3 regions of the Lysinibacillus sp. Y5S-8 genome follow, and region 1 is predicted to be linked to each of the others. Evidence: riboswitches for the same ligand, from Rfam matches in the RefSeq annotation. Region 1 holds a riboswitch; each other region holds the start of a gene.

Region 1 (3,288 bases):
AAGCAAAAGACGTTCGCTTTACCGTTCCTGTTCCATATGCTGTGCTAACCATTGTTCTTTCCATTTTGACTTCAAAATGGATTCAGCAAAGTGTCAACAAATGGACAAAGGCATACTTCGACAGAAAAAAAATCGACTTTTCCTTTCCATTCATTGACAAAGAAATGCTCAAGCCTATTATCAAGGAACTACAAAATTATAAAGGGCTCGTGCTAGTAGATGTCAAGGCACAAGACGGTACAGAGGTTAAGATTAGACTGTAATAACCTAATAGTTAAGATGAGAGCATGTTTTCATAAAAAGCATGCTCTTTGTTATTTAAAGAGAATCCTTTGCAAAAGAACTATCTAAATTCCACAATTTGTCCTCTAGATTGTCTAAGAGTGTTTTTGTTCTTTTCTCAAGATGATCTGGTAGCTCATTTTTACTGAAATAGGTAAGATTCAAACTCTCACCATCCCTCACCTCTAATACACCACTGACATTTTTCGCACTATAAAGATGAATAACTGTATAGATTTCATCCCCATTTGGATATTGAAAATAATAATCAGGCCCAGAAAAAACACCAATCAGGTCCAATTCATTCGCTACCAGTCCTGTTTCTTCATGAAGTTCACGAGTAGCAGCTTCTTCTAGCGTTTCATTCAGTTCCATTGAGCCACCAGGTAATCCCCAATCGAACGTATCTGAACGATGTTGAAAGAGAATTTTCTTATCATCGTTGACTACAAGAATTGTCGCCCCGATACTGATAATCGGTCTACTGCCGATGTATTTCCTTAATTCTGAAATATAGCCCATATGTGCTCCTCCTCTATTATTATAAAAAAACTATTCGCCTTTCTTATTATAAAGACCTCTATTTTACTTGTAATCCTTGAAAATGGATTTATTGGTATAGATGAACAATCTTTTTTTGTACAAAATAATGCTCAAAAATGCAGAATAGTCAATCAAAAATGAAAAATAGCTTTTTATAATCAGTCTTTTCTGAATTTTACCTATATTGATTGTTTTGAAAACTCTATGTTAAGGTAAATAGACAAATTGAATATGCTAAATTTTGGTGGTTCAAATGGAGTTCATTCCATTTGATTAAAAGGGAAGTTGGTGAGAGTCCAACACTGTCCCGCAACTGTATTTAGGAGCTCGATAACAAGGCCACTGTTTTGTTTGTCAAAATGGGAAGGTGTTATTGAAGTGTTGATTATAAGTCAGGAGACCTGCCACAAAATAAGCATCAATTGACCTACGAGGATAGGGAGGTGTTAGCTACTGCATGATTTTTGTGAATTCCTGTAAATTCACTGTTATTTGGTCTGTCATGCTTTTGTAGATTAACAACTTCTAAAAAGGGGTAGAAGTTGTTTTTTTGTTGTTCTTTCGTGTTTGAATGGTAACGCTTACAAGAATAATTAAACAAAGGGGCTGTCATTGAATGGAGTTAACTTATTCACCAGGTCTTGATGGGGTCATTGCTGCTGAAACAAAATTATCTTTTTTAGACACTGTAGGAAGTCAAATTGTTATTCGAGGCTATGACTTGATTGAATTATCACAAAGATATTCGTATTTAGACATTGTCTACCTACTACTGCATGGCGAAATTCCTACTGCCGAGCAACAGGCTGACTTACAGGACAAATTAAAAGCACATTATCAGGTTCCACAAGAGATCTTCCAAATTTTCAAGCTCTTGCCTAATGAAACACATGCCATGGATGGACTGAGAACTGGAATTTCTGTTTTAGCAGGCTTTGATCAGCACATCAATGATCGTTCTACTGAAATGAACTTGACGCGAGCTTATAGACTTTTAGGCGGTATGCCTAACATCGTAGCCAATAGCTATCGTGTCTTAAACGGACAAGATGTTGTGGAGCCAGATAGTCAGCTTTCCTATAGCGCCAATTTTTATTACATGATTACTGGCAGAAAACCAACGGCGTTAGAAGAAGAAATTTTTGATCAGTCTCTCGTTTTATATAGTGAGCATGAGATGCCAAATTCGACGTTTACAGCTCGTGTTATTGCCTCTACACAATCTGATTTGTACGGTGCTTTAACTGGAGCTGTCGCATCATTGAAAGGAAATTTACATGGAGGGGCCAACGAGGCAGTCATGTACATGCTTCTAGAAGCCAAAACAGTAGCAGGCTTTGAAGCCTTGCTGAAAAATAAACTGCAAAATAAAGAAAAGATTATGGGCTTTGGTCACCGTGTTTATATGAAAAAGATGGACCCAAGAGCACAAATTATGAAAGAGGCTTTGCATAAATTATGTTTGGCACAAGGGGATGATCGCTTATATCACATGTGTGAAGCTGGTGAGAAGGTGATGGCACAAGAAAAGAGCTTGTACCCAAATTTAGATTATTATGCAGCACCAGTATACTACATGCTTGGCTTGCCAATTGAAATCTATACACCTATCTTTTTTGGCTCACGAACGATTGGCTTATGTGCTCATGTCATTGAGCAGCATGACAATAACCGATTATTTAGACCTCGTGTCCATTATATTGGCGAGCGTCATAACCTTGAAGAATTGTCGGTATAATCAAGTTTTAACAACTCGCCATAGAGCTGATGGGCATTCTGACCAATGCCTATCAGCATACTAGTATATCAAATTCATGCCTTGAAAGGAAGATATAGATGATTAAAACAAATGACATATCTAAGACAGATCAATTACTTACAGATATTGCGGATTACGTAGTAAATACAACTATTACAAGTGAAGAAGCATACGAAACAGCACGCTATGTATTATTAGATACATTAGGGTGTGGCATTTTGGCCTTACAATATCCTGAATGCACGAAACTTCTTGGCCCAGTAGTACCAGGCACAGTCGTTCCCAATGGTACACGAGTTCCAGGCACTTCCTATGTTCTTGATCCTGTAAAAGGTGCCTTTAATATCGGTTGTATGATTCGTTGGCTGGATTACAACGACACTTGGCTTGCGGCTGAATGGGGACACCCTTCTGATAATTTAGGGGGCATATTAGCTGTGGCTGATTATTTGAGTCGCGTGCGTGTTGCTGAAGGGAAAGAGCCACTTAAAATGAAAGACGTATTAGAAATGATGATACAGGCCCATGAAATACAAGGTATTCTCGCATTAGAAAATAGCTTAAATCGTGTTGGGTTAGACCATGTACTGTTTGTCAAAATTGCGACAACAGCTGTTGTGACAAAGGCATTAGGTGGCACTCATCAGGAAATTGTCAACGCCTTATCAAATGCTTGGATTGATAATTCGAGCCTACGAACATAT
Region 2 (3,288 bases), 170 kb from region 1:
ATCAACAAAGAGATGCGGGCATATGTATTTTCTATGATGTAGAGAAGGTGTTAAGAGATAATGAAGTTGTTTAACTAAGAAGGACACATATATGGTAATATTTATTTAAAAAGTATGGAGTGAATTATGAGTAATTCTATTAATTATAAAATATGGACTGTGTGTATGATTCAAAGTGAAGAGAAGGTTTTACTTCTGGATAGACAGCACGACAATTTCAAAGGTTTTATTCCACCGGGTGGTAAAGTTGAATTTCCTGAAAGTATTGTAGAAAGTGCTATCAGAGAAGTAAGGGAAGAAACCGGGTTAGAAGTTAGAAACCTTATTTATAAAGGGCTTTATGAATATGTTAATCCAGTCGCAAAAGATAGATATATGATATTTAATTACATAACAAAGGATTTCGAGGGTGAACTCTTGAAAGATGCTCCAGAAGGGAAAGCGGTTTGGGTAGATATAGAGAACGCATATAAACTTCCTATGCAGCCATCGATACGGAGGAGATTTCCTTTATTTTTTCAAGATGGAACATTTGAGATTCAAGTTGAATGGAACCACGAAGAAAATAAAGAAGGGAAAGTTACTATACGTCACACATAAAACTTCTTATTAGACTAACGGGGGCAATCGTTCAATAGAGCAGTCGCTTTTCAATAACATCGAGGTCAGTTCAATACATATATAAGTGAAGAATAAATAATGGGGCTCAAATTTAACCACTTTGTTAAATAGTTTAACTTTCAATATCTAAATGGTAGAGAGGGATTAAGAATAGATAGAGAAAATTCTAAAATAAAAGCCGCTTGACCGTCCTTTTGTTTATTAAACGAACGGTGCAGATTGTTGAAGAAGGAATTTTATAATAGTGATTTATTAAAGAATAGGGAAGTGGCAGTAACCATGAACTACATAATCAGATTAGCGAATGAAAACGACTTATCGGGTTTATGTGATAGTAGAAATAATAAAGATCTATTCACGAATTATTTAAAGCAATTTGCAAAAAAGGAATTATATTTGGTAATTGCTGAACAAGACGCACTTATATTTGGTTTTGGAGTTCTTAAATTAAAAGGTACTTTGCTTCCTAAATTAAGTGACCTATATGTAAAAGAGGATTATCGTGGTAATGGTATAGGTTCAAACTTAATGAGGTATAGAGAAAATATTGCAAAGAGTTTAGGACATTCTGAAATATTTGTGAGTGTTGACCTGATAGAAAATCCCAAAATGATAAAGTTAATTAGCAAACACGGTTACGAACCTATCTCTGACCCATATTTAAAAAAAGCTGTATTTTATAATGATGTTGGTACGACCTATAATAAAACCTACACAAGAATTGATTTCAAGAAGTTGTTGAACTAACGGGGGCTAGTTCAACAAGATTTAAACAACTTTAAAGAGCCTTCTTATAATATAATTTTTATATTTTTTGATTAGAAATAACTTTATTATCACTTTACAGAAAGCAATTAAAGCGATGCTCAGTGTGACATGAGGAAAACCTAGTTTTTTATGCATCCATTTTACATGGAAGTATTTTGAAATAATTAGTATTTTTTAGCATAAATTGACTTTGGACATACAATACTTTACAATGATTAGCTAAGGAATAGAGAATTTTCGCAAATTTCCTTACCAACTGAATAGCGTGTAGTAATAGGTGTAAATTGCGTGCAATTTGCTTAAAAGGGAAGTCGGTGCGAATCCGACACTGTCCCGCAACTGTAAATGTGAGCGACTTTTCAGCAACCACTGTCAAATGATGGGAAGGAGAAAAGTGGCAATGACCATGAGTCAGGATACCTGCCTGTTACGAGTACACACCAGTAACCTACGAGGAATAGGAGGTGGCATGTTGACAAAACAGAATGCTCTGTTCGTCACGGTACGTCAAACGCCCAAAGTAAATGAAGGGGTTCGCAAGCGGGCTCATTTACACATACTTAGGGTTTGTTTGGCATTGGGTGATGAACGAAGATAAGCGAAGGATTTCCTCAAAAATGGTAGGAAGTCCTTTTTGTTTTGACATTATGTACGCAAAGGGGATGCATGTATGACTTCTTTAGATATGAACATTTGTAAGCAGCCACGCACAGAAGTTGCCAAGAAAGCGAAAACAAGAATGGCGGTCGAATCATTGATTGACCAATTATTAGCAACGAAGCTGATCCGCAATGATCGCTTCTTTGAGCAAATTTTATATAATAAAGAAATTATTTGGATACAAAATGGGGATGTGGACGGGCATCTTTTCGCGAAGGCAGCGGTAACCGATCAACTGAAAACGAAGACCAATAGCTTTATGATGTATATGCCGACTAACCCGATTGTCTATGAGGTTAACGGGGAGCCATACCATTTAATTACACGCATTGATTCCACACGTGCCAAGCCCAACCTTGACCGTCTGTCACTGGAGCCAAAGCCTGTTTTAAGTGCAGCACGTGTCAATGATGTATTATGCTCGATTGTGATGCGTTTTTATGAAACATATATCCATGATTTAGCGCCTCAACATGATAAGTTAATAGCCTTTGTGCAGCAGGAATATGCCCAATTTATTGAAGCGGTTCAGGCATTAAATGATTACCATTTCAACTGGCATCCACGTGGCAACGGTCACGAGCTATTGCTGCAATTAATTGATCAACTGCAAATTTTAAAAAGTTATCCTGGTAAAGTGCTAGTTGATTTCACAAACACGCATGACTACGTGATTGTCGAGCCTGCATACCTTGTGCACAGCCCTACAAAGAAAGCAGTAGGCGCATTATAAACTCAAGCCCTCCATCAAACGGAGGGCTTGTTTTTATTTATTTGAAGGGTAGGGGGTAAATACTCTCGATTGAGCAGCGAATACTCGCGGAAGCAGATGAAATACTCTCGATTGAGCAGCGAATACTCGCGGAAGCAGATGAAATACTCTCGCTCGAGCAGCGAATACTCGCGGAAGCAGATGAAATACTCTCGCTCGAGCAGCGAATACTCGCGGAAGCAGATGAAATACTCTCGTTCGGACAGCGAATACTCGCGGAAACAGATGAAATACTCTCGCTCGAAGCAAGTAAACACCCGCGCAAGCAAACGGCTTCGCGCGGGCAGGATCACCTACTTACAGACAAGTGCATGGCTGCTTGTGCTTCGTGCCAAGGAACAGAATATCCTTTGCCCTTTGCACAAAAGATGCTGGAGGAGCTGTATTCTGGGTCGGCATTTTTATCGTAGCCCATGTGCGAAATAATTTCCTCGGCATTATGACATACATCATAGCCATCAAATTGG
Region 3 (3,288 bases), 1.9 Mb from region 1:
ATTACAAAATAGGCAGCTACAAGTAGAGAAAGAATCACAATCAATCGGAAAATCATTTTCCTAGCATTAAATTTATTCATAAACTCACCTTCTTTGAGAAAAAAATTAAGTTAAGTGTACCATAAATCAAATTTTATTACGTTCTGAAACAATAAAGGTAGGGATAAATTATGGAGAAAGAGATTTTGCAACTTTTTAATAATCTAACAGAGCATGACCGCGATATTGAATCTTACGAGGAACTAATAAAAATTCTGCAGGAACCCGTAGATTGGACATATGCAGTCTGGGAACAGCTTGTACAAGCACTTACATACAAAGATGGTCATGCACGTGCACGTGCTGCACAAATTTTATGCGCCTTAGCCGCAAAAAGTGACCCAGAAGAAAGGGTATTGGAGGATTTTTTAAAGATTTGGGCTGTGACTTATGATGAACGATCCGTTACAGCTAGAAATGCATTACAAGCTATTTGGAAAATTGGGCTAGCAGGTCAAGTACAAAGTGACTTAGTGGTGTCTTATTTAGCAAAGAGATTTCAAACTTGTTTAGATGAGAAGCATCCGACTCACATTCGCCATGATATTATTGTATCTTTTAAAAAGCTATATGACGAGACAAGTGACATAAAGTTATTAGACATTGCCCATCGTTTAATTAATGAAGAGCAGGACGTTAAATCTAAGCAGAAGTATAAGTCAGCCATCCGTTCAACGTAACGAGATGGTGTTTTTTGTGCAAATTATTTGGTAAATTATTGAATAGTCAACTATAATAAATGAAAAAATAAAAGGGGCTAGGACATGAGCATTTATAATTATTTAGTACGAAAACCTAATGGTGAAATTTTATCGATGGAAACTTATCGTGGAAAAACGATGCTAATTGTCAACACGGCGAATCAATGCCGATTTACATATCAATTTGATGACTTACAAAAAATGTATGATAAATATGGGAAAGATAATTTTGTCGTTCTAGGATTTCCTTGCGATCAATTTGGTCATCAAAATCCTGAAGATGGCGAGGAAACTACGCATCTTTGTAAAGTGAATTATGGAGTTACCTTCCCGATTTTTGAGCTTGTACAAGTAAATGGAGAGACTACCCACCCATTATTCAATTATTTAAAACATGAAGTAGATTTTCGAAAGTTTGGCAAGGCGAGCATGCAGGAAAAAATGCTTGCTGAAGCAATTGTTCAACTTGCCCCAAACTTTTTAGATGGTCGTAATATTCGCTGGAACTTTACAAAGTTTTTAGTAGATGCTAACGGCAAGACCGTTGCACGCTTTGAACCAACAGATTCACAACTTGATATTGAACAGGCAATTGAAACTATACTATAAAACAGTTTTGTTTATCTTATTCTTTAGAAATAGTGACGATCCATTCAAAGCACAGCTATTTTTTCCTATTAATATATGATAAACTGCTTTACAAGTGAATTATTCTTGCAGAATAAAAGGTGCTAACAAGCATAATCGGGAATTCGGTGAAAAACCGAAGCTGTTTCCGCAACTGTAAGTACAGCTAGTATAAAGGTTTGCCACTGTCTCAAAAGAGATGGGAAGGTACTTTATCACACATTCGTTTTTTATGTAATGAACTGTACAAGCCAGGAGACCGACCTTTGTTTGAACGTATAAAAACTTCTCGGAAGCTAGGAGGATATACGGCAAATACATAGGCTATGTCATGTTAATTTGGCCATTATTATGTTATTTTCGTCGTTCCTTTGCGTAAAGGAGCGGCGTTTTTTTATGCAAGAATTTTCATAATGGAAAGTGGGGGGATCGCAAGTGAAAAAAGATGCACGTTATTCTTGTTATCCATTTATGCGTGAGAAAGCTTCGACGGTTGATTTTGAGATTCGAACAGACAGTCTGACTACGCATTTGGGAGTTGCTTTAGCTGCAGTTAAGAAAGAGGATGTACAAGCTGTTGTAGAAGATTTAATGGTTATTTTACCTATGGCCTACCATGTCAATGGCTCGGTTCGTGGAAAACTAGCTGTAACAGAAGAGGATCTTGCTTGGTTAAGTGAGCGCTATGATTTTTATGTTCGTCATGTGAAGGAAGAGATACAAAACTTTGTCTTACCTCAAGGTACGGAGGCTGCTGCTGCTCTACATCTTTGCCGTAGTGAAGCCAAAAAATCATATCGTACATTACACAAAGTATCGGAGGAACGAGAGGTTCCAGCTATTCTTTTTGATTATTTAGGCCTATTAGCCAATGTGTGCTTCGTTATGGCTGTCTTTATGAATCAACAAGCAGGGATAGCTGAAATACCATTTATTAGTAAATCATATCCGATGAAAAAGAAAAAGGAGAATAATAATGAAGAAATTATTTAATGTTCAATGGCTAACAGTACTCTTCCTTGCAATGATTTTAGCAGGTTGTGGTACTTCAGTAGATACTAAAAATAAAGACGCTTTACAGGATACACAACAAACAGAGCAAACAAACTACAAAGTGACAGATGATCGCGGTGTAGAAATAGAGTTTAAAGAAGTACCAAAAACAGTTGTATCATTGCAACCAAGTAATACAGAAATTTTGTTTGCTCTAGGTGTTGGTGATAAAATCGTAGGAGCAACTGAGTACGATACTTACCCAGAGGAAGCACAGAAAATTGAACGGGTTTCTGATTCTGTGAATTTTAACAGTGAACGAATCATAGCGTTGAAGCCAGATGTTGTTATAGCTTATACGATTGGTGATAAGGATGCAATGAAATCACTTGAAGATGCTGGAATCAAAGTGTTTGTTATTAAATCAGCAGCTACATTCGATGATGTTTATGGTGACATCGAACAGATTGCAGCTGTAATGGGTGTTGCAGATAAAGGAAATGAAGTAAACGAAGAGATTAAAGCGAAATTAGCTGACGTTAAAACAAAGGTGAAGGAAGTAAAAGCACCGAAAAATGTTTATTTAGAAGTTAGTCCTAAGCCAGATATTTATACAGCAGGCTCTGGTACTTTCCAGCAAGAAATACTAGATGCAGCCAATGTTAAAAATATTTTTTCTGACTTGAGCAGCTGGGCACAAGTTTCTGAGGAAGATGTCATAGTGAAAAACCCAGATGTTATTTTAACGACAGTAAGCTACACAGAAGATCCAATAGGGGAAATACTTGCACGTGATGGATGGAACACAGTGACAGCAGTTCAAAATAAAGCAGTACAGACTCTTGATACAGATATCTCTAATCGACCTGGCCCACGTATTGGGGAAGCCGTAGAACTAGTAGCAAAGGCTGTCTATCCAGAGTTATTT

What was found. Region 1 has a riboswitch for cobalamin ahead of mmgD (citrate synthase). Riboswitches for the same ligand answer to the same signal wherever they lie in the genome.
Region 2: it holds a riboswitch for cobalamin, as region 1 does, so the genes downstream of both, V6670_RS10725 (hypothetical protein) here and mmgD (citrate synthase) in region 1, are expected to answer to the same signal.
Region 3: it holds a riboswitch for cobalamin, as region 1 does, so the genes downstream of both, V6670_RS20990 (hypothetical protein) here and mmgD (citrate synthase) in region 1, are expected to answer to the same signal.

The regions. Positions count from the first base shown of each region.
Region 1 covers NZ_CP145889.1:2,373,365-2,376,652, forward strand. Annotated here, with positions in the region: gene V6670_RS11540 (hypothetical protein) at 1-263, shown strand, start outside; gene V6670_RS11545 (NUDIX hydrolase) at 319-804, opposite strand; cobalamin riboswitch at 1,054-1,249, shown strand; gene mmgD (citrate synthase) at 1,442-2,563, shown strand; gene prpD (2-methylcitrate dehydratase) at 2,662-3,288, shown strand, end outside.
Region 2 covers NZ_CP145889.1:2,205,425-2,208,712, forward strand. Annotated here, with positions in the region: gene V6670_RS10715 (8-oxo-dGTP diphosphatase) at 127-600, shown strand; gene V6670_RS10720 (GNAT family N-acetyltransferase) at 844-1,368, shown strand; cobalamin riboswitch at 1,648-1,832, shown strand; gene V6670_RS10725 (hypothetical protein) at 2,060-2,782, shown strand; gene V6670_RS10730 (translation factor GTPase family protein) at 3,111-3,288, opposite strand, start outside.
Region 3 covers NZ_CP145889.1:4,299,415-4,302,702, reverse strand. Annotated here, with positions in the region: gene ytvI (sporulation integral membrane protein YtvI) at 1-80, opposite strand, end outside; gene V6670_RS21000 (hypothetical protein) at 171-719, shown strand; gene V6670_RS20995 (glutathione peroxidase) at 804-1,349, shown strand; cobalamin riboswitch at 1,450-1,650, shown strand; gene V6670_RS20990 (hypothetical protein) at 1,803-2,360, shown strand; gene V6670_RS20985 (ABC transporter substrate-binding protein) at 2,344-3,288, shown strand, end outside.